Linked DNA regions of Euzebya sp.. The main gene of each other region encodes a partner of the protein of the gene in region 2 in a complex. Links are inferred from orthologs where the notes say so. Each region holds a gene or a part of one and is shown on either strand. Other genes may lie near its edges. The genes, in order: ACEQ2X_RS14145 and ACEQ2X_RS02015.

Region 1 (8,921 bases), on a different replicon or contig from region 2:
CTGGCTGCACGTCGACGGGCGCTGACCGGCGCGGTGCTGGCGATCGGGGTGCTCACGGCGGTCGGGGTGGCCGTCGTGTACCCCTACGGCGGCCCACCGACCGCCGAGCAGCAGGACTTCGCCGCGGTGGACGAGGAGCGGATCGGGGGGGAGATCACCGCGGTGGAGGTCGCCGCGACCCAGGACACCGAGTTCCTGCTCCCGGGCGCGGTCGAGGTCGTCGTGGACGTCGCGACCGACGACGGCCGCGACCTCTCGATCCCGATGGTCGACGAGACCGGGGTGCTCGAGGTCGGCAAGGCCGTCGTGGTCGCCCAGATCGGCGCGCCGGGCACCGCCGAGCAGTACGCGATCGTGGACTTCCAGCGGGGTCCGCCGCTCACCGCGCTCGTGGTCGCCTTCGCGCTCGCCGTGGTGGCGCTCGGCCGGTGGCAGGGCGTCCGGGCGCTGGTGGGCCTGGGCGCGTCGGCGGTGCTGGTCGTCGGCGTGGCGGTGCCCGCCCTGCTGGCGGGGCGCAACCCGACCCTGGTGGCCGTCGTGGTCGCGCTGGCCGTCATGTGCGTGACCCTCCCCCTCAGCCACGGGGTGTCGATGACGACCCGGGCGGCAGCGGTCGGCACGGCGGGCGCGCTCCTGGTGACGATCGGCTTGGCGCTGGTCGCGGTGGAGGTCACCACCCTGACCGGGCTGTCGAGCGAGGACGTGCAACTGGTCCGGTTCGCGACCGGGACCGAGCTCGACGTCCGCGGTCTGCTGCTCGCGGGGATCATCGTCGGCACGCTCGGGGTCCTCGACGACGTGACGGTGAGCCAGGCCTCGACGGTCGCGGCCCTGCGCCGCGCCGACCCGGGCGCGTCGGACCGCGCGGTCTTCGCGGCCGCGCTGCGCGTCGGCCGGGACCACATCGCGGCGACGGTCAACACCCTCTTCCTGGCCTACGCCGGTGCGGCCCTGCCCCTGCTGATCCTCTTCAGCGTCGGAGGGGGCGCGGTGGGCGAGACCCTCACCAGCGAGCTGGTCGCCCAGGAGGTGGTCCGGACCGTCGTCGGGTCGATCGGCCTCGTCCTGGCCGTCCCCCTCACCACCGCGGTGGCGGCCGCGACGATCAGCGCGGAGGACGATCCCGTCCACGTCCACGACGAGGGGGTCCCCCCCGACGAGCAGCCGGCTGCCGCCCCAGCGGGATCGGCCGCCCCACCCCTGCCCGACGAGCCGCCACCCCACGACGACGACCACGTGGCCTGGGAGGACCGGTTGCGCCAGCGGTACGGCCTCGACGACCGGTCGTGACGGTTCGGGTCGGGGGTCCGGATCAGGGGGCCAGCGACGCGGCCAGCTCGGCGCAGGTCTCGGTGACGCGCGCGAGGAACGCGTCGTCGACGTCCCCCTCGACCACGACCGGTGGCCGCGCGGCCGGCCAGCGCAGGCCGGTCGTGATCGACTCGATCGCGCGGACCGCCCCGCCGGCGTCCGTGGTGCCCTTGACCACCGCGACGTAGGGCCGGCGGGTCCCGGCGGACTCGAGGTCGCGGAAGGTCGAGTCGAAGAAGTGCTTCAGCGCGCCGCCCATGTAGCCCAGGTTGACCGGGGTGACCAGCACGACGCCGTCAGCGTCCTCGACGTCCTCGGCGGTCGCGGACAGCGCCGGCCGTGGCACCGCGGCGACCGCACCCCCCAGGGCCGGGTGCTCGATCCCCGCGGTCGCCGCCGCGACGATCTGCTCGAGCGACGCGGTCGGGCTGTGGTGGACGATCAGGATCCGCGCGGGTGCCATGGCGGCTGCGCTCCTCCCGGAGCCGATGGTCCCGCTCAGGCCTTCGCGAGCTCGCGGGTGCCGCCGACCCGCTTGTCGACGGTCTCCCCCACCGCGTAGCGGGCGAGGAGCCGTCCCACGCCGGCGCCCGCAGCCAGCACGGCGGTCCACAGGATGGCCTGACGCCAGGTGGCGCCCTCGGCCCCGGGGTCGACCGGCGGCTCGGTCCCCCGCTTGGCCTGGTAGGCCTTCGAGATCGCCGATCGGACGGCGATGGCACCGGCCATGCCGGCCATGGTGGGCAGTTGGTGCTTCAGGAACCCGTCGTCGCTCATGTCTCCGTCCTACCCCACCCCGCCGATCGCACGCCTCAGGCCGGGCTCATGCCCCAGCCGTAGGACCAGCGCAGAGGGATGCCCCTCGGGTCGGGGCGGGACTCCACCTCCACGTCGACGTAGCCCATCCGCAGCAGCAGGGCGCGCAGCTCCTCCGGCGTCACCGACGTGACCTGCACCGATCCGGCGGGCGGGTCCTCGAGGAGGCCCATGTCGGTCTCGCCCTCCGGGAAGGTGACGAAGATCGGCCCGCCGCCCTGGACCCGGCGGAACTCCCGCATGGCCGGCGGGATGCCGCGCCGCGGGAGGTGCTGGAGCGCCGCCGGCGCCCAGATGCCCTGGAACTGGCCGTCCGCGAACGGCAGGCTCCGGTAGTCCCAGCGCGCCAGGAGGCCCTTCGGGAAGAAGGTGCGGGCGACCCGCATGCACTCGGCGGACAGGTCGCCGGACGCGGCGCGCAGCCCGACGTCGCGCAGCAGCCGCACGTCGAGGCCGGGACCGCCGGCCACGTCGAGCACGAGCGCGTCGGCGCCCGCCATCCGCGCGAAGCGGCGCGCCGAGTCCCGCGGGCGACGGTCCTTCCAGGCCTCCAGGTAGGCCGATGCGCAGTCGTCGTAGGTCTTGACGGTGACTCGGAGCAGATCATCCACGGCTCGGCGATCCTACCGGCCGGGCACCCCGTTCAGGCAGCGGGGTCGAGCCGGTACGTCATGCGGACGGTCGTCCCCACGCCGGCGTCGAGGATGCCGCCGGACGCGATGTCGAAGGAGTCCGCGAGCGCGCGCATCACCGGGATCCCGTAGCCGCCCTCCCGCAGGGCGTCGACGGTGCCGTTGGGCGGCACCTGCGGGTCGAGCCCCGGGCCGGAGTCGCCGACCTCGAGGACGAAGCGGCCGCCGTCGGTCGTGGTGCGGACCACGATCGGCAGCGTCACCTCGATGCGCCGGTGCGCCTGCACGGCGTTGGTCACGGCTTCGGATGTGCAGGTCCGGACGTCGTCGATGCGGTCCTCGGGCACCTGCGCCGAGGCGGCGGCGGCGACGGCCATGGACCGCGCGATGCCGACCACGTACGCAGCCGACGGCAGCCTCAGCGTGACCCAGCCGGTCATCTGGGGTCGGGCACCTCGTCGAGGGATGCCACGACGCCGAACACGTCCATGAGCCCGGTCACCCGGAAGATCTTGAGCACCGGCTCGGAATCGCAGACGACGTGGAGGTTCCCGTCCTGCTGGCGCAGGCGCTTCAACGCCCCGACGAGCACGCCGAGGCCCGTCGAGTCCATGAACGCCACCGACGAGAGGTCGACCACGACGGTCGACGCGCCGTCGCTGATGGCGGTCAGGATGTGCTCGCGGAGCGTCGGCGCGGTGTACACGTCCACCTCGCCGCTGACCGTCAGCACGGCGCGGTCGCCGTCGATGCGGTCGTCGATGGTCATCTGCACGTCAGCGTGGCCTTTCGTCTGTCGACCGGCGGGGTCCCGGGGGAGGGAAGACCCACAGGCACGGACCTCAGTCCTTGCCAGAACCGATCTGGTTCAACCGCGGCCCCAGCCTAGCCCCGGGGTGGGGTGCCGTTCACCGACCGCCGGCGCCGGACATGAACCGGCGCACGTGGGCGCTCGACACCAGCAGGACCAGACCGCCCGCGATGGCGGTCAGCACGCCGCGCGGGCTCTCGGCTTCCTCGGTGTAGACGGCGAGGGAGCCGCCCTCCCGGGTGCTCCCGTCGATGAACGCCGCCTCGGTGTCGGTCACCTCCACCTCCGACTCGGTGGCCTCGAACGGCAGCAGCTCCTCGAACACCCCGTCGTCGGCGGGGATGATGTCCGGTCGCGGCGGGGTGACGACCTCCGCGTCGGCCCCGTCGTCGATGGCAGGCGGTCGGACCGTGGCCTGCGGCCGCTGCGCCGGTGGCGCGTCGGCGGTCTGGGTGGGCGGGGTCGTCGGCGTCGGCGTGGGGCCGGCGCCGGGGGTGTCGTCAGGGCGCTGCACCGGCCCGCCGGGCGGCACGCCGGGCTGGGGCTCGGGTGTCCCGGCCGGACGGGGCTCGGGCTCCGGTGGCGGTGTGAACGTGCCCGGGTCCGCGGGGTCGGCGGTGACGCCGCGGATCGGCGACGTGGCGAACAGCTCGCCACCCCGGCCGTCGGCGCGCACCACGATCAGCCGGTACCGGTACGGGCCGGGCTGTCCGACGGTGTCGACCACGCCGTCGGCGCGGGGGTCCTCCAGCCGGTGGACGGTGGTCCACTCGCCGTCGTCGGCGTCCGGGCGGCGCTGGACGCGGTAGGCGATGAAGTCCGGGAGCGCGACGGGCTCCCACGACATGACGACGCGGGTCGCGTCCGCGGCGTCCGGCTCGGCGGTCAGCTCCCGGCGTGGCGGGGGGACGGCCAGGTCGAGCTCCACGGTGGCCGGGTCCGACGGCGGACCGACCACCGGCGTGGCCTGCACGGCCAGCTGGTAGGTGCCGTTGGGCAGCGCCGGGCGGGTGGTGGGGTCGAGGGTCCCCCGCCACTCCCCCTCGGACGTGCCGCGCTCGAGGGCGGCGCTGCGCTCGACCGGACCCACCAGCCGTGCGGTGACCCCCTGGATGACCTCCCCGGCGTCCGGGGTGACCTGGGCGACGACGGTGACCGGCCCGGTCGCGGTCGTGCCGGCGGCCGGCGCGGTGATCCGCTGCTCGGCGGCGTGGGCGGCGGGAGACGCGACCAGCAGCGGTGCGAGGGCCAGCGCGATGATCGCCAGCCCCACCACCCGCACGGTGACGCGCTGGCGCGGGCGCACCGCGACCGGACCCCCGGTCTCGTCGGGCATGGGGTCCACGGTATCGCCGGGTCGGGCCACCGCGCGGGTCACCCGCCGTCAGGGGCCGGCGTCGCCGGCGGCGTGGTGGGCAGGAGGTCGAGGGGGACGGGGTCGCCCTCGGCGTCGAACTCGCGGTCCGCGGAGCTGACCAGCGACGCCCGGAGGATCAGCCGCTCGGCGGACGAGCCCTTCGGGTGGCACGTCGTCAGGGTGAGCGCCGCGTCGGGGGTGGGGGCCACCACCTCCCACTGCGTCGGGGTCACGACCCAGCACGCGCCGTTGGGGCAGGGGCGCTGCGACCCCTCCGGCGCGGCCGTGACCTCGTAGGTGTGGACCGCGAGCGGGGTCACCAGGTGGATCAGCTCGCCCGGGCCGACGCGGTCGAGCTCGTTGAAGGGCTTGCCGTAGGTGGTCCGGTGGCCGGCGATGGCGACGTTGCCGACCTCGCCGGGCAGGGGGGTGTTCGGGTAGTGGCCCGCGCCGGCCCGCAGGGCGGCCGGCGACGTCCCCTCGACCACGACGGTGTCGACGTCGAGGGAGGGGATCACGATCCTGGTCAGGGGCTCCCCGGTCGCGATCGTCCGCGTCGCGTAGCGCTCGACGATCTCCGCGGACTCGAACTCGTCGGCGAGCGGGCGCTGGACGAGCTGGGCGCTGTACAGGTCGGTGAACAGCGGGAAGGCGAACGTCGCGAGCCCGACGGCGAACAGCAGGGCGCTCAGGAGGGACAGCAGCCGTCGACCGGCGGGGCGGAGCCGCACGGCGTCGAGGAGGTACCCCACCGTCGAGGTGCCGGTGGCACCGGGGGGGAGCGGATCGGGCTGGAGGAGCCCGGAGGCGACGAGTTCACTCATGGTGGGCGCCCCACGACGGGACCCGGGTGGGCGGTGGCTGCGGGTGGGCGCGCGGTGGGCGGCTGAACCGGGGACGGTCCGGCCGTCCGGCGCGCTGCGAGGGTAGCGCCGTCGGGGCGGACGAGCCGGGCCGCTGCGGCGGCGGTCAGCGGTCGCGACCCGATCGGTGTCGGACCGGTCCAGGTGCGGACGTGGACCACGACGGCCACCGGCCAGGCGGCGTCGTCCACCTCGACCAGCTCCCCGCCGTTGGCCGCGGCCGTGGCGCGTGCCGCCGTCAGGTCCGGTGGGCCGTCGCCGCCGGCGAGGGGCGATCCGGCGAGGGCCGCGAGCGCCGCGGCGTCAGCAGCGGTCCGCGCCGCCGCGGCGGCGTGCCAGATCCGGGCGGCGGCCAGCCCCACGGCCATGACCAGCGCGGCGAGCAGCAGGGCCACGAGCGTGGTCAGCAGGGCCGCCGCACCCCGCTCGTCGTGGGGGGCGGTCACGGGACGTCCTCGGTGCGGAAGGTCGCCGCTGCGGACAGCGGGATGCCGGGTGCGGGCGCCCACAGCACCGGCGCGGTCCGGCTGACCGTGACCGTGACCAGGTCGCCGGGACGCCGCTGGCCGGACGGCGGGTCGATGTCGAGTCGGTCGAGGTCGGCGTCGGCGAGGAGGTCCACGACCGCCGTGTCGTGTGAGGTCGCCGCCACCCGCGCGGCGGTCGCCGCAAGGTGGTGGGTGCCGGCCATGCCGACCACGAGCTGCCCGGCGGCGACGACGAGGGAGGCGACGACGAGGACGAGCGGCGTGATGACGGCGAGCTCGATGGCCTGGGCGCCGCGGTCGCCGTGCGCAGAGGTGTGCGGTGCCCGCCTCCGGGCGGAGGGGCGCTGGCGCCCCTCCGCCCATCGCGGGGGCCCAGGGCTCAGAACAGCCCTCCGAGGGCACCGCCGAGGCTGTCGACGATGCCGGTGAAGAGCTCGGCCAGGCGGCTCTGGACCACGTCGGAGTTGAGCAGCTCGATGACGAGGCCGGTGATGCCGACGCCCGCGCAGGCCAGGGCCGTGTACTCCATGGCCTGCGCGCCGGTCTCGTCGTGGTGGAGGCGGTCCAGGGCCTGGCCCGCCGTGGTGGTGATGTCGTCCATCGCAGTTCTCCTCTAGGTGTGGTGTGTCCCCCGGTGTGGGGGTCTCTGGGTGGCTACGGGCCCAGCCGGACGCCACCGAGGGTCGCCGCCATCGCGGGCAGGACCACCAGCAGCCCGAAGGCCGGCACCAGCAGCAGGGTCGTCGGGAGGACCAGCCGGACGGCGAGCCGTTCGGCGGCCTCCTCCGCCGCTGTGGCGGCCCGGTGTCGCAGGTCCGCTGCGAGGCTGCGCAGCGCCTGCGCCACCGGGGCGCCCCAGCGCTCGGTGATCGCGATCAGGTCGGCCACCTCGCCGAAGCGGGTCCCGAACGCCTCGGTGGGGGGCTCCCCGGCGGCCAGGCGGCCGGCGATGTCACGCCACGCCGGTCGTGAGGCGGGTGGCCCCAGCGCGGCGGTCAACCGGCACGCCTCGGCGAGGCCGGGACCGGCGGCGAGGGCGAGACCGAGGAGCTCGAGGGTCTCGACGGTCGGGAGGGTGCCCCCCGCGGCGGAAGGCGGCCGTGCGGGGGGCGCCGGCGTCGGGTCCCCGGCGGCCGCGACGCGTCGCCGGCGGGGACCTCCCACCCCGGCCCGCACGACCGCGGCGGGCACCGCGGCCGACGGGCCGACGACGAGGCTGCCGAGGACGGCGACCACGACCGCGACGACCGCGGTGGGGTCGGGGCCCGACGGCGGCGCCGCGGTCAGCGGGTCCACGGCCGCGGCGGCGTTCGCCGGTGCGCGGGAGAGCCGCCGGATCCAGAGGTGCGCCAGGACGATCAGCACCAGCGCGACCGCCATCGCGAGGAGGCCCAGGGGGCTGGCGGAGAACCGCCGGGCGTCGGGGTTGACGAGGGCGAGCAGCGCCGCGCCCGCCACCGGCATCCCGACCAGGAAGCGCGCGCTCGCCCGCGCCTGGGCGGAGCGGACCCGCACGAGGCCGTCCAGCCGGGTCGTCGCCGTGACCGCGTCGATCACGCCGTCCACCGCGGCGCCGGCGGGTGCACCGACCAGCTCGGCCATCGCGAGGGCGCGGACCAGCGGCCCGGCCGGCCCGGCCACCTCCACTCCGTCCACCCCGTCCGCACGCGCGCCGTCGCGCTGGTCGCGGACGAGCGACGGCAGCGTGACGCCGCTGGCCAGGGCGCCCCGCACCGCGGCGAGGGACGGCGCGTCGACGACGGCGAGGGCCGCGGACGGCGACGCGCCCGCCGCCAGCGCGGCGCGGACCGCCAGCAGCTGCGCCGGGGTCAGGGGTCCCGGGCGAGCGGCGCGGCGACGGACCAGCGCGGCGGGGGGTGTCATGCGTCCCACCCCTCGCGCCGCCAGGCGGTGCGAGCGACCGGGGTGCGGCCGTCGGCGCACACGTCGGCGACCTCGACGACGCCGCGCTGGCCGCCAGGCCCCCGTCCGAGGGCGATGACGACGTCCACTGCGCTCGCCAGCTGCGCCTGCGCCGCGGCGAGCGGCAGCCCGGCCAGCAGCGCCATGCCCTCGAGCCGGATCAGCGCCTCGTCCGCCGTGCTCGCGTGGACGGTGGTCATGCACCCCTCGTGGCCGGTGATCAGCGCCTGCAGCACGTCGGCGACCTCGACCCCGCGGACCTCGCCCACGACGATCCGGTCGGGCCGCATCCGCAGCGCCTGGCGGACGAGGGTGGCGATGTCGACCGCCCCGACCCCCTCCGCCGACGGCGGCCTGGTCTCCATCCTCACCAGGTGGGCGGTGCGGGGCCGGAGCTCGGGGGCGTCCTCGATCAGGACGACCCGGTCGGCCGGGTCGACGTCGGACACCAGCCGTTGGAGCAGGGTGGTCTTGCCGGTCCCGGTCCGCCCGCACACGACGATGGCAGCGCGGTCGGCCACCGCGGCCCGCACCAGCGCCGCGGCCGCCGGCGGGGTGGTGCCGCTCGCGCACAGCTCGTCCCACCCGATGGTCCGCGCGTCGAAGCGGCGGAGCGTGACGACCGGCCCGTCGGCGACGATCGGCTCGGCGACCGCGTGCAGGCGGCTGCCGTCGGGCAGCTTCGCGTCGACGAACGGGCGGCTTCGGTCGATCCGGCCG
Region 2 (12,070 bases):
GACGTCCCCTCCATCCCCGAGACGGTCGTCGGGCCGAGGGGGGCCGACGGGGACCGCAGGTCAGTCGCGCCTGATGACCGCCAGCCAGGCGTGGACCGTGTCGTCCCAGCCGTGGGCGACCTCGATGGACGTGGCCTCCACCGACTCGACCGTCCAGCCGTCGGCGAACGCGTGGTCGATGTCCGCCCGCGACATCCGGCGGGGGCCGGCGTCACCCGGCGTGCGGTCGCTGACGCAGAGCACCAGGACGACACCGCCGGGGCGCAGGACCTCCCGCAGCTCGGCGACGTAGCGCGCCTCGTCCGGAGGGCCGAGCACGTGGAGGAGCCCGCAGTCGACGACGGTGTCGTACACCTCGCGCAGCGCCCGGAGGTCGCGGGCGTCCCCGACCTCGAAGCGGACGTCCAGCCGGCGCGCCGCCGCCTTCTGCCGCGCCTGGCGGATCGCCTCGGGGACCACGTCCACCCCCGTCGCCGCCAGGCCGCGGCTGGCGGCCAGCAGGGCGTGCTCGCCGGTCCCGCACCCGACATCGAGCACGTGCCCTGCCATGAGGCCCCGGTCCGCGGCGCCCACGAGCGCCGGTTGTGCGCGGCCGATCTCCCACGGAGGCTGATCCGCGTACGCGTCCGCGAACGCCTCGGCGACACGTACCGGCCGGTCGGGATCCTCGCCCACGCACCCACCATCGCACCTCCTGCCGCCGATGGCGATGAGGTCTGAGGCCCCGCCCCGTCCACCTGACGACAGCCCAGTCGAGGGGACCGGAGGAGCCGTGGCGGAGCGCATGATCGAGGTCGGTGACGTGCAGCTGTGCGCCGAGGCGTTCGGCGATCCCGCCGACCCGGCGGTCCTCCTCGTCATGGGGCTCGGCGCATCGATGCTGTGGTGGGACGAGGCGCTGTGCCGGTCCCTGGCCGACGCAGGGCGGTTCGTGATCCGCTACGACCACCGGGACACCGGACTGTCCACGGCGTACCCGCCCGGCCGGCCGGGCTACTTCGGGGGCCACCTCGCGGACGACGCGATCGCCGTGCTCGACGCCCACGACATCCTGGCTGCCCACGTCGTGGGTGTCTCCGCCGGCGGCGGAGTGGCGCAGCTCCTCGCGCTGGACCACCCCGACCGCGTCCGCTCACTCGGGCTCATCAGCTCCTCACCGGCGACGCCGGGCGACCGCGATCTGCCAGCGCCCACCCCGGCGTTCCGCACCCTCGCCGCCACCGCGTCGGTGGACTGGGCGGATCCCGCGTCGGTCGTCGCGTACCAGCTCGAGTTCACCCGCGTGCTGGCCGGACAGGACCGACCCTTCGACGAGGCGTACCACCGCGAGCTCGTCGAACGCGACGTCGCGCGGGCCCGCGACCCGGCCGCCCTGCAGAACCACGACCTGCTCGACGGCGGGCGGAGCGGACACCCGCCCCTCACGACGATCGCCGTGCCCACCCTCGTCGTGCACGGCACGGCGGACCCCATGTTCCCGCCAGGGCACGGGGAGGCGCTGGCCGGCGCGATCCCCGGTGCACGCCTGCTCCTGCTCGACGGCATGGGCCACGGCGTCGTCCCGGCGGACCACGACGCGCTCGCCACCGCGATCCTGGCCCACACGGCACCGGGACCCCCGGAGTGAGACTGGCCGGTCGATCTGGACCGCCTGCTGGCTGAGGCGACCCGGGTCGGCAACCCGAGGTGGGGGAGGGGAGGGCCATGATGTGCAGCTCGGCCAGTCACGTGGCCCAAGTGCACATCGGCGCGCCGGCCGCGCCCCGGCGCCCCATGCCTCCCGGCGCCCCATGCCCCCCGACGCGGCTCAGGCCGTCGAGTGGATGTCGCGGCGGGCGAAGGTGACCTGTCCGACGACGACCAGGGCGACCGCCGCCACCGCCAGCACGACGAGCGGCGCCCAGCGCATCCCCTCCGCCGGCAGGAGCGGGGTGTGACCCAGCGGGGAGAGGTCCAGCGCCCACTGCGGGAACTGCAGCAGCTGGCCCAGCCAGCCGACGATGCCGGCGTAGGCGACGACCGCCCACGCCAGCGGGGTGATCCGCGGAGCCACGCCGTACAGGGCCACCGTGATCCCGATGACCAGCCAGATCGCGGGGACGTGGGCGAGGGCGGCGCCCAGCACCCGGGTGACGTACGCGCCGTCGCCCAGGCTCGAGGCGACGCTCACGCCCAGGCCGACGCCGGTCAGCACCATGAGCAGCGCGCTGCCCGCCAGGGCCACCACCAGGTGGCTGGCCAGCCAGCGGCGCCGCGACGTCGTGGCCAGCAGGGCCTCGGCGCGCCCGCTGACCTCCTCGCTGCGCGCCCGGACCGTGGCCACCACCGCGAACACGGTCGCGAGGACCGCGAAGACGAGGGTGATGATGGCCAGCCAGGCGTCGATGATCGTCCCGCCCAGGTCGGCGACGGCGTCCTCGATGACCGACATCTCCGAGACGAACCGCTCGACCTCGGTCGCGAGCGTCCCGTAGCCGACGGCGAACAGCCCGACCGCGAGGCTCCACCAGGCGACGCTCGACCGGTGCAGCCGCCAGGCCAGCCCGAGCGGGGTGGTCAGGCCGTCGCGCGCGTGCGCACGACCGGGTCGTGGCGGCACCAGGCTGGCGCCCACGTCCCGGCGGGTGCTCAGCGCGTACGCCGCGGCGACGAGGGCGACGACCGCCACCGCGGAGAGGCCCAGCGGCCACCAGCGGTCGTCGACGTACACGCGGGTCTGCTGGGCCCACCCGATCGGCGACAGCCACGACAGGGCGTTGCCGCCGAGGGCCGCCATGTCCCCGGCGGCCCGCAGCGTGTAGGCCAGGACCAGCACCGCACCGGCCAGCCCGTTGGCGCCCCGGGCGCTGGCGTTGACCTGCACCGCGACGGCGGCGACGGCCGCGAAGACCACACCGGTGGAGGCCACCGCGGCGCTGAAGAGGACCGACCCCTCCCACCCCACGTCCGCGATCCCAAGGCTGCCGATGCCGACGGCGAGCAGGACGGCCAGCACCGCGTTCGCCCCGACGGCCACCGCCAGCGCGGCCGTGGTCATCGCGTGGCGGCCGACGCGGCTGGCGCGGATCAGCTCGGCACGCCCGGCCTCCTCCTCGAGCCGTGTGTGGCGGACCACGGTGAAGATGCTCATCAGCGCGACGAAGACCGCGACCCAGCTGAGGTACTCGTGGCCGACCATCGCGCCGAAGGTGTAGTCGTCCAGCCCGTACCCGGGTCCGCTGATCGCCCGGGTCCCCGGGTTCTGGACCAGGACCGCGCGGGCCTGGCGGTCGACCGCCTCGGGGTAGAGGCCGGGCAGCGCCGCCACCGACGCGAGGGTGAACGCGGTCAGGCACAGCAGCCAGATCGCCAACCGGACCCGGTCGCGTCGCGCGATCACCGCCACCAGGTGGACCGTGCCGGTCAGGCTGCGGGGCGTCACCTCGACGCCCCCGACCGCGTCGTCCCCGGACCGCGGTGGAGCTCGCTGTCGTAGTGGCGGAGCATGAGCTCCTCGAGGGTCGGGGGGTGGCTGGTCAGACCGCGCAGGCCGAGGGAGGTCACGTGCGCGACGGCAGCCTCCAGGTGCTCGCCGTCCACGGAGAACCGGACCCGCTGGCCGTCCACCTCCAGGTCGTGGATGCCGCTCAGCCCCTCGAACCCGTCGGGCGCCGCGACGGTCAGCGCCTCGATCGTCGTCCGCGCCAGGTGCCGCATGTCGGCCAGGGTCCCGGTCTGGACGACCCGCCCCTGGCGGATGATGCTGATCCGGTCGGCCAGCGCCTCGACCTGGGCGAGGATGTGGGACGACAGCAGGATCGTCCGCCCCTCCGCCGTCAGGTCCCTGACCACCTCCTGGAACACGACCTCCATCAGCGGGTCCAGCCCGGCGGTCGGCTCGTCGAGGAGGAGCAGCTCGGCGTCCGAGGCGAGCGCCGCGACGATCGCCACCTTGTGCCGGTTCCCCTTCGAGTAGGTGCGGCCCTTCTTGGTCGGATCGAGGTCGAACCGCTCGACCAGATCGTCGCGGCGCGTCCGGTCCAGGTGGCCACGCAGCGTGCCGAGCAGGTCGATGGCCTCCCCGCCCGTCAGGTTGGGCCACAGCTCCACGTCCCCGGGCACGTAGGCGAGGCGGCCGTGCAGCTCGAGCGCGTCGGCCCAGGGGTCGCCGCCCATGACCCGGACCTCGCCGGCGTCGCGGCGCAGCAGGCCGAGCAGGATCCGCAACGTGGTGGTCTTCCCGGCGCCGTTGGGGCCGAGGAAGCCGTGGACCTCGCCCTCGGCGACCGCGAGGTCCAACCCGTCGAGGGCGGTGGTCCGCCCGTAGGTCTTGGTCAGGCCGACGGCCTCGATCAGATCGGGCATCCGTTCACGCTCCGGTGGGGTCGGGGGAGGTGGCGGCGCGGACCTCGCGCCACCACTCCGAGGCGGTCAGGTCGGCGATGGCCTCGTAGGCGTCGAACGTCGCCTGGCCGATGCGCCGCACGGTGGACTCGGTGAACGGCTCGATCCCCATCCGGCGGGCGATGTGGGCCTGCAGGACCATCGTGGAGGTGTTGAGCGCGGTGAGGACGGCCGCGGCGTCGCGGGTCCGCGGCGACCCCGGTTCGAACCGGTCGGGCCAGGTGCTCGACAGGTACGCCTCGCTCGCCGACATCACCTGGTCGACGAGGTCGTCGATCGCCGTGGACCCGTCCACCATCGCGCGGCCGACGTAGCGCTGGACCACCGGCGCCATCGAGATCAGGATGGACAGCACCTGCGGGTCGCTGAGGCGTCCGGCGTCGATCGCCGTCGTCTTGAACCGGATCAGCTCGAGCACGCGCTCGTCGCAGGCGGACCGCAGCCCGTCCTTGGTGCCGAAGTGGTGCTGGACCAGCCCGAGGGACACCCCCGCCGCCGCGGCGATGCCCCGCATCGTGGCGCCCTGGTAGCCGTGCTCGGCGAAGGCCTCCATCGCCGCGTCGCGGATCCGGGCCCGCGTGGTCAGGTCACCGACGGCATCGGGGGTCGCGCGCACGACGTGACAATACGACCGTATTGCATGCAAGTCAACCGTATTGCCGCGGTATTTGCCACCTGGTGTCGGGTTCCGGTCGGCCGTGACGGGGCAGGACCGGCTGGTGACACCGGACGCCACGGCGCAGGAGCGCGCCGACCTGATCGAGACCGTCGCCCACGCCGCCCTGGGCTACGAGGAGCTCCACGAGGGGCAGCTCGAGGCCACCAGGGCGGCGCTCAGCGGCCGCGACGTATTGGTGGTCATGCCCACCGGGTCCGGCAAGTCGGCGATCTACCAGATGGCCGGAGCCCTGGCGGGCGGGACCGTCGTGGTCATCTCCCCCCTCCTCGCCCTCCAGCGCGACCAGATCGTGGCGCTCGGGGGACGTCTCGGGGGTGCGGTGGCGCTGAACTCGACCCTCAGCCGCAGCGAGCGCGACGAGGTGATGGACCAGCTGGCCAGCGGCGAGCGGACGTTCGTCTTCCTCGCCCCCGAGCAGCTCCGCAACGACGACACGCGCGCGCAGCTGGCGGAGATCGGCGTGCGGATGCTCGTCGTCGACGAGGCCCACTGCATCGCCAGCTGGGGTCACGACTTCCGTCCTGCGTACCTCCAGCTCGGCGAGAGCCGCGCCGGCCTCGGCGACCCGCAGGTCCTGGCCCTGACCGCCACCGCCTCCGCCCCGATCCGCCGCGAGATCATCGAGGAGCTGCGGATGGACGACCCGGTCGTCGTCAGCTCGGGCATCGTCCGCCCCTCGATCACCCTGGACGTCGTCACGACCAAGGACCTCGACGCAGCCACCCGGACCGTCGTCGACCTGGTCGCCGAGACCGCCGGCACCGGGCTGGTCTACGTCGCCACCCGAGCGGCTGCTGACGAGCTGGCCGCGACCCTCGCGACCGACGACCGACCCGCGCTGGCCTACCACGCCGGTCTGCCGACCTCGACGCGCACCGAGGTGGAGGCGCGCTTCGCCGAGCCCGACCCGGTCGTGGTCATCGCCACCACCGCCTTCGGGATGGGCGTCGATGTCCCGCACGTCCGCTTCGTCATCCACCGCGAGGCCCCCGCCTCGCTCGACGACTACTACCAGGAGTTCGGCCGCGCCGGCCGCGACGGCGACCCCGCGCGGGCCGTGCTGGTCCGCACCCTCGAGCACGCCACCAGCCGACGGATGGAGGGCGGGGTGACCCAGATCGAGCCGGCCACCTTCGACCGGGTGGCGCGTGGGCTGGCCGCCATCGGGGACCCCGTCGACGTGGCCGACGTCGCCGACGAGCTCGACATGACCGCGACGCGGCTGACCATGGTGGTCGAGCACTTCACCCGCACCGGCGCGATCCGCGCGGAGGACGCCGGCACCCTCACCTGGACCGGCGACACCGATCCCGACGAGGCGGTCGAGGACGCGGTCGAGCACCACCGACGCGACCAGGCGCTGGCCCGCAGCCAGGTCGCGATGATGCGGGAGTACGTCGACACGGCCGCCTGCCGCTGGCGCACGATCGGAGCCTACTTCGGCGAACCCGACGTCGAGGCCTGCGGCGCCTGCGACAACTGCCGGGCGGGCACCGCCGACACCGCCGAGGGCGAGGCGGGTGCCGACCACGACCTCGTCCCCGGCACCCGTGTGACCCACGCCTCCTTCGGCGCCGGCACCGTCGAGGGCGTCGAGGGCCGGCGGCTCATGGTGCTCTTCGACGAGGCCGGCTACCGGACCCTGGCTGCTGACGTCGCCCTCGCCGGCGACCTCCTGACCGTCGACTGACGGCCGGGTCAGGACACCGAGTCGGCCAACAGCGAGTTCTCGGTAGCAGCCACCGCCCGGGTCAGCTCGACGAGCGTGCCGCCGTCGGGGGAGGGGGTGAAGCGCGCCTCGTCCACCAGCGCCCGCATGATCGCGACGCCCCGGCCGGACTCGCTCAACGGGTCCACCGGCTCGGTGCCCGCGAACGCGTCGCTCAGGTACGGCGTGCGCTCGTTGACCACGTGGACGCTGGCGGTGAGGTCGCGGAGCTGGAAGCGGACGGTGAAGGTGTCGTCGTCCTTCGCGTGGGTGACGACGTTGTTGCACGCCTCCGACAGCGCGAGGGTCAGGTCGTGGACGTCGTCGGGGTAGACGCCGATCTCCGTGCACAGGGTGCCGACGGCGTGGCGGAGCACCGTGATGGCGCGGGTCTGCCGCGGGAGTTCGATCTCGAGCGTGACGTTCACCGGGAGGGGTCCAGTCGGTCGATGTCGCCCAGCGGGGGGAAGGGCTGAGCAGCATGTACCCCTTCGTCGGGGGCATCACGCCTGGCTGGTCGGCTGAGACGGGACCGCGTCTCAGGAACCTCCGACCCGCCGCTCCACCGCCTCCACCCGGGCGGTCAGCTGCTCGACGGCGTCGGTCAGCGCCCGCAGATCGCGCCCGACGTTGCGCTGCTCCGCCACGTCGGTGACGGCGACGCGCACCGCTGCCAGCTCGCGGGCCAGGTACTCGGTGTCGGACAGCGTCCGGTTGCCCACCCGGCGGTCCCGCTCGGCCTGGGCCCGGTCCCGGTCGGCCTGGCGGTTCTGGGCCAGCAGGATCAGCGGCGCGGCGTAGCTGGCCTGGGTCGAGAAGAACAGGTTGAGGAGGATGAAGGGGTAGGGGTCCCAGCGGAACCGCACGGCGACGATGTTGATCACCACCCAGACGATCACCACGACCGTCTGGGCCACCAGGTAGGTGGCGGTGCCGAGGAAGTTGGCGATCGCCTCGGAGAACCGGCCGAAGCGCTCCTGGTCGTAGAACACCCCGACGCGCCGGCGCGTGCCGCGGGGGGCGGACAGGTCGCGGCTCATCGCCGACCCCCGCCCCGCCGCGCGGTCCGCGGCGCCCGGTCGTCCGCGGAGATCTCCCGCCACCCCTCGGGCAGGATGTGGTCCAGCGCGTCGTCGACCGTCACCGCCCCGAGCAGGCGGCCGGCGGCGTCGCAGACCGGCACCGCGAGCATGTCGTAGGCGGCCAGCATCCGCGTCACCGCCTCGTCCGAGGCGTCGGGCGGCACCTGGCGGACCTCCTCGGCGTCGACGCAGTCGCCGAGCGCGGTGGAGGGGACCTCCCGCAGCAGCTGCTGCAGGCTGACGACGCCGAGCAGGGGACCGGTCGGGGACTCGTGGGGCGGTTCGGTGACGAACACCTGCCCGGCCAGGACGCTCGGGATCTCCGGCTCGCGCAGCAGGGCGAGGGCCTCGGCGACCGAGGCGTCCGGGCCGAGGATCACCGGCTCGGGCGTCATCAGGCCGCCCGCGGAGTTCGGTGCGTGGCGCAGCAGCCGCTGGAGGTCCGCGGCCTCCTCGGGCTCCATGGCCGCGAGCAGCTCGCGCCGCTGCGCGGCAGGCAGCTCGGCCAGCAGGTCGGCGGCGTCGTCGGGGGCCATCTCCTCGAGGACGTCGGCGGCCCGCTCGACGGTGATCTCGCCGATCAGGCCCGCCTGGTCGGCCTCGGGCAGCTCCTCGAGCAGGTCGGCCAGCTGCTCGTCGTCGAGCGTGGTGACGACCTCGGTGCGGTCGGCCTCGCTCAGGTCCGCGATGCGCTCGGCGACGTCGACGGGGTGCAGGTCCCGCAGGTGCGCCCAGCGGTCGCGGGTGTCGCCGAGCAGCGGTTCGAGGACCTCCCAGGACTCGCTGCGCCGACGGCCTCGCCGGCCGAGGCGCTTGCCGACGACGAGGTCCGCGCGGGCCAGCTCCCAGGGCCGCGCCGGGGGTCCGGTCTGGGCGATCGCCACGTCGTTCACCACCGACCCGTCGGGCAGGCGCTGGTCGAGGAGCCCGTCGAGCACCAGCACCTCGGCCGGGCGGGGGGAGAAGTGGCGCAGGTTGATGCTCGCGCTGGCCAGGTGCACCCCCTCGGCGTCGATGCGGCGGACCCGGGTGATCGCGACGAAGATCCGCCGCCCCGGGACGGTCACGACGAGCCCGACGACCGGCGGCGGGCGTCCAGGGCGTGCCGGGCCGATCACCACGTCGGCGACCTTGCCGATCGTCACCCCCTCGGGATCGAGGACGCTGAGCGCGCTGATCCGCGAGGCGTACGAGAGGGGCCCGGGCACGAGGATCAGCTCGAGTGCAGGAAGTGGATCACGTCCCCGTCGGCGACGACGTACTCCTTGCCCTCCTGGCGCAGCCGGCCGGCGTCGCGGGCGCCGGACTCGCCACCCAGCTCGACGTAGTCGTCGTAGCTGACCACGTTCGCGCGGATGAACCCCCGCTGGATGTCGGAGTGGATCTTGCCCGCCGCGACCGGGGCGGTCGCGCCCCGCCGGACCGTCCAGGCCCGCGCCTCCTTCTCACCGGCGGTGAAGAACGTCAGCAGCCCGAGCAGGTCGTAGGCGGCGGTGACGAGCTTGTCGAGCCCGGAGCGCTCGAGGCCCAGGTCGGCCAGGAACTCCGCCCGCTCGGCGGGGTCGAGCTCGGCGATCTGCGCCTCGGCCTCCGCGGAGATCACCACGACCTCCGCGCCCTCCGCCTCGGCGATCTCCCGGACGACGTCGACCAGCGCGGTGCCGTCGGGCAGGTCCCCCTCACCCACGTTCGCCGCGTACAGCACCGGCTTGGCGGTCAAGAGCCCGAGCTCGGCGACCTCCTTCTCGTGCTCGGGCGGCACGTCGAAGGTGCGGACCGGCTCGCCCGCCTCGACGTGGGCGAGGAGCCGCCCGAAGAGCTCCGCCGCCCGGATCGCGTCCTTGTCGCCGGACTTCGACGTCTTCTGCGCCCGCTCGACGCGCCGGGTGACGATCTCGAGGTCCTTGAGCAGCAGCTCGGTCGAGATGACCTCGATGTCGCGAGCCGGGTCGACCGACCCGTCGACGTGGACGATGTCGTCGTCGGCGAAGCAGCGGACCACGTGGCAGATCGCGTCGACCGCCTGGATGTGGCTGAGGAACTGGTTGCCGAGCCCCTCGCCCTTCGAGGCGCCGCGGACCAGCCCGGCGATGTCGACGAACTCGACGGTGGTCGGCACCTTCTTCGCGGCCTTCGCGAGCCGCTCCAGCACGTCGAGGCGCTCGTCGGGCAGCGGGACCATGCCGACGTTCGGCTCGATCGTGGCGAACGGGTAGTTCGCCGCCTCGGCGCCGGCCGCGCTGACGGCGTTGAAGAGGGTGGACTTGCCCACGTTGGGCAGCCCGACGATGCCGACCTGGAGTGCCATAGGCCCGCCAGGGTGCCCGGTGGCCCCGACGACGTCCACGGCCCGGCGCCGTCAGGGGCGGCGTCAGCGCGCCATCCGCCCCGTCTCCCACGCCCAGGCCGCCAGCTCGACGCGGTTGCGGGCGCCGACCTTCCGCATGAGGTTCGCGAGGTGCGTCTTCACCGTGGCGAGCGACACGTACAGCGCCTCGCCCACCTCGGCGTTCGTCAGCCCGCGGGCGACGGCGCGGAGCACCTCCTCCTCCCGCTCGGTCAACGCCTCGGCGGGCTGGCGGGGCGTGCCGCCGCCGGCGAAGTGGTCGAGCATGCGGACCGTGATCGACGGCGACACCAGCGCGTCGCCGCGGATGGCCGCGTCCGCGGCCTCCACCAGCAGCGCCGGCCCGGCGTCCTTCAACAGGAAGCCGCTCGCCCCGCCGGTGAGGGCCGCGTGGACGTACTCGTCGAGGTCGAAGGTGGTCACGACCACGACCGGGATCGGGTCGACGACGTCGGGGCCGGCCAGCTGGCGGGTGACCTCGAGGCCGTCGACGCCGGGCATGCGGATGTCGACCAGGCAGACGTCCGGCCGCAGCTGGCGGGCCCGGGAGATCGCGGTGCGGCCGTCGCCGACCGCCGCCACGACGTCGAACCCGGCGGCCTCGAGGATCATCCGGAAGCCCGACCGCACCATCTCCTGGTCGTCGGCGATCAGCACCCGGCCGCGGCTCGGCCCGCTCACCCGCCCGCTCCCGGGACCGGGATCCAGGCCGACACCAGCCAGCCGCCGCCGGTGGCCGGGCCGGCGCTGAAGCGCCCGCCGAGGGCGGCCACGCGCTCGGCCAGCCCGTCGAGGCCGAAGGCGTTGCGACGGGCGGGAGGCGCGGCGGGCGGGCCGTCGTCGCGGACGCTCACCTGGACCCCGTGGTCCCGTCCGGCGACGTCGACGGTGACGCGGCGGGCGAGGGGCGCGTGGCGCCGCACGTTGGTCAGGCTCTCCTGCACCACCCGGAAGACGGTCGGGGCGATGTCGGACGGCACGGCTGCCGCATCGAGCGACAGCGCCACCTGCGGGCCGGTGGCGGACACGTCGGCGACCAGGCGGCGCAGGTCGTCGAGGCCCGCGGTCGGGGCCAGCGGGGCGTCGGGGTCGGCGCGGAGCGAGCCGACGAAGCGGCGCATCGCCGCCATCGTCTCGGCGCCGCTGCGCTCGATGGCGGCCAGGGCGTCGAGGACCGGGTCGACGTCCTCCACCGCCGCGCCGGCGGGGTCCACCGGTCGCCGCGACCGGGTGACGACCTGGGCCGCCTGGGCCTGCACGACGATGCCGGTGACGTGGTGGGCGACGGTGTCGTGCAGCTCGCGGGCCAGGGCCAGGCGCTCCTCGCGGCGGGCGCTGGCTGATTCGCGGGCCGCCATCTCGTCGAGGTAGCGGTAGTAGAAGCCGACCGCGACGGCGATGACCACCAGCAGCCACAGCGACACCGCGATGCTGCCCGGCGACCCGAGCGGCCCGCTGGCCCGCAGCGCCATCACGCCGGTGTCGAGCAGCGCGGCGGTCACGCCGGCCACGGCCACCGCCGGCGTCGCGTGGCGGACGGTGCCGCCGACCAGGACCAGCAGGGCGCCCATCTCGGTGAAGCCGGGCAGCCCGTCGAACCCCAGCGCGATCGTCGCGAGCGACGCGGTGATGCCCGCGGTCACCGCCACCGCCAGCCCGATGTCGCGCCGTCGGGGCATGAGCAGGGTGGCCGCGGCCACCAGGCTCGCCAGCGGCGCGACGGTCCAGCCGTCGGCGACGACGACGTCGAGCACGAGCCCGGCCACGGCGCCCACGGCGACGACCGCGGTGAACGCCGCGGCGCCGACGCGCTGCAGCCACGGCGTGATCCGTTCCATCGGCGTCGAGCGTAGGCGCAGCGCCGGCGGGCG

What was found.
Region 1: the proteins of ACEQ2X_RS02015 (region 2) and ACEQ2X_RS14145 are in contact, whole or in part, in a solved structure (PDB 6M36), measured with the Bacillus subtilis proteins. The link is inferred for Euzebya sp. from one-to-one orthologs.

Annotation. Positions count from the first base shown.
Region 1 is NZ_CAXQBR010000065.1:125,126-134,046, reverse strand. The notes cover bases 1,866-4,656. They hold ACEQ2X_RS14145 (STAS domain-containing protein), read right to left. Parts: upstream 3,535-4,656; coding sequence 3,196-3,534; downstream 1,866-3,195. Other genes in these bases: ACEQ2X_RS14140 (hypothetical protein), read right to left, coding at 3,668-4,656; ACEQ2X_RS14150 (ATP-binding protein), read right to left, coding at 2,771-3,199; ACEQ2X_RS14155 (class I SAM-dependent methyltransferase), read right to left, coding at 2,124-2,738; ACEQ2X_RS14160 (DUF4235 domain-containing protein), read right to left, coding at 1,866-2,088. In the rest of the region: ACEQ2X_RS14170 (YibE/F family protein), read left to right, coding at 1-1,290; ACEQ2X_RS14165 (flavodoxin family protein), read right to left, coding at 1,313-1,774; more of ACEQ2X_RS14160, read right to left, coding at 1,810-1,865; more of ACEQ2X_RS14140, read right to left, coding at 4,657-4,906; ACEQ2X_RS14135 (class E sortase), read right to left, coding at 4,945-5,751; ACEQ2X_RS14130 (hypothetical protein), read right to left, coding at 5,748-6,236; ACEQ2X_RS14125 (hypothetical protein), read right to left, coding at 6,233-6,481; ACEQ2X_RS14120 (hypothetical protein), read right to left, coding at 6,658-6,879; ACEQ2X_RS14115 (type II secretion system F family protein), read right to left, coding at 6,933-8,162; ACEQ2X_RS14110 (CpaF family protein), read right to left, coding at 8,159-8,921. UniProt on the Bacillus subtilis protein: Positive regulator of sigma-B activity. Non-phosphorylated RsbV binds to RsbW, preventing its association with sigma-B. When phosphorylated, releases RsbW, which is then free to complex with and inactivate sigma-B.
Region 2 is NZ_CAXQBR010000004.1:84-12,153, forward strand. Bases 5,480-8,396 are described here. They hold ACEQ2X_RS02015 (ATP-binding protein), read right to left. Parts: upstream 7,199-8,396; coding sequence 6,761-7,198; downstream 5,480-6,760. Other genes in these bases: ACEQ2X_RS02010 (ATP-dependent DNA helicase RecQ), read left to right, coding at 5,480-6,752; ACEQ2X_RS02020 (DUF1003 domain-containing protein), read right to left, coding at 7,310-7,810; ACEQ2X_RS02025 (magnesium transporter MgtE N-terminal domain-containing protein), read right to left, coding at 7,807-8,396. Also shown: ACEQ2X_RS01985 (class I SAM-dependent methyltransferase), read right to left, coding at 61-861; ACEQ2X_RS01990 (alpha/beta fold hydrolase), read left to right, coding at 773-1,627; ACEQ2X_RS01995 (ABC transporter permease), read right to left, coding at 1,808-3,421; ACEQ2X_RS02000 (ABC transporter ATP-binding protein), read right to left, coding at 3,418-4,344; ACEQ2X_RS02005 (TetR/AcrR family transcriptional regulator), read right to left, coding at 4,349-4,999; more of ACEQ2X_RS02010, read left to right, coding at 5,103-5,479; more of ACEQ2X_RS02025, read right to left, coding at 8,397-9,060; redox-regulated ATPase YchF, read right to left, coding at 9,066-10,160; ACEQ2X_RS02035 (response regulator), read right to left, coding at 10,224-10,880; ACEQ2X_RS02040 (sensor histidine kinase), read right to left, coding at 10,877-12,037. UniProt on the Bacillus subtilis protein: Negative regulator of sigma-B activity. Phosphorylates and inactivates its specific antagonist protein, RsbV. Upon phosphorylation of RsbV, RsbW is released and binds to sigma-B, thereby blocking its ability to form an RNA polymerase holoenzyme (E-sigma-B).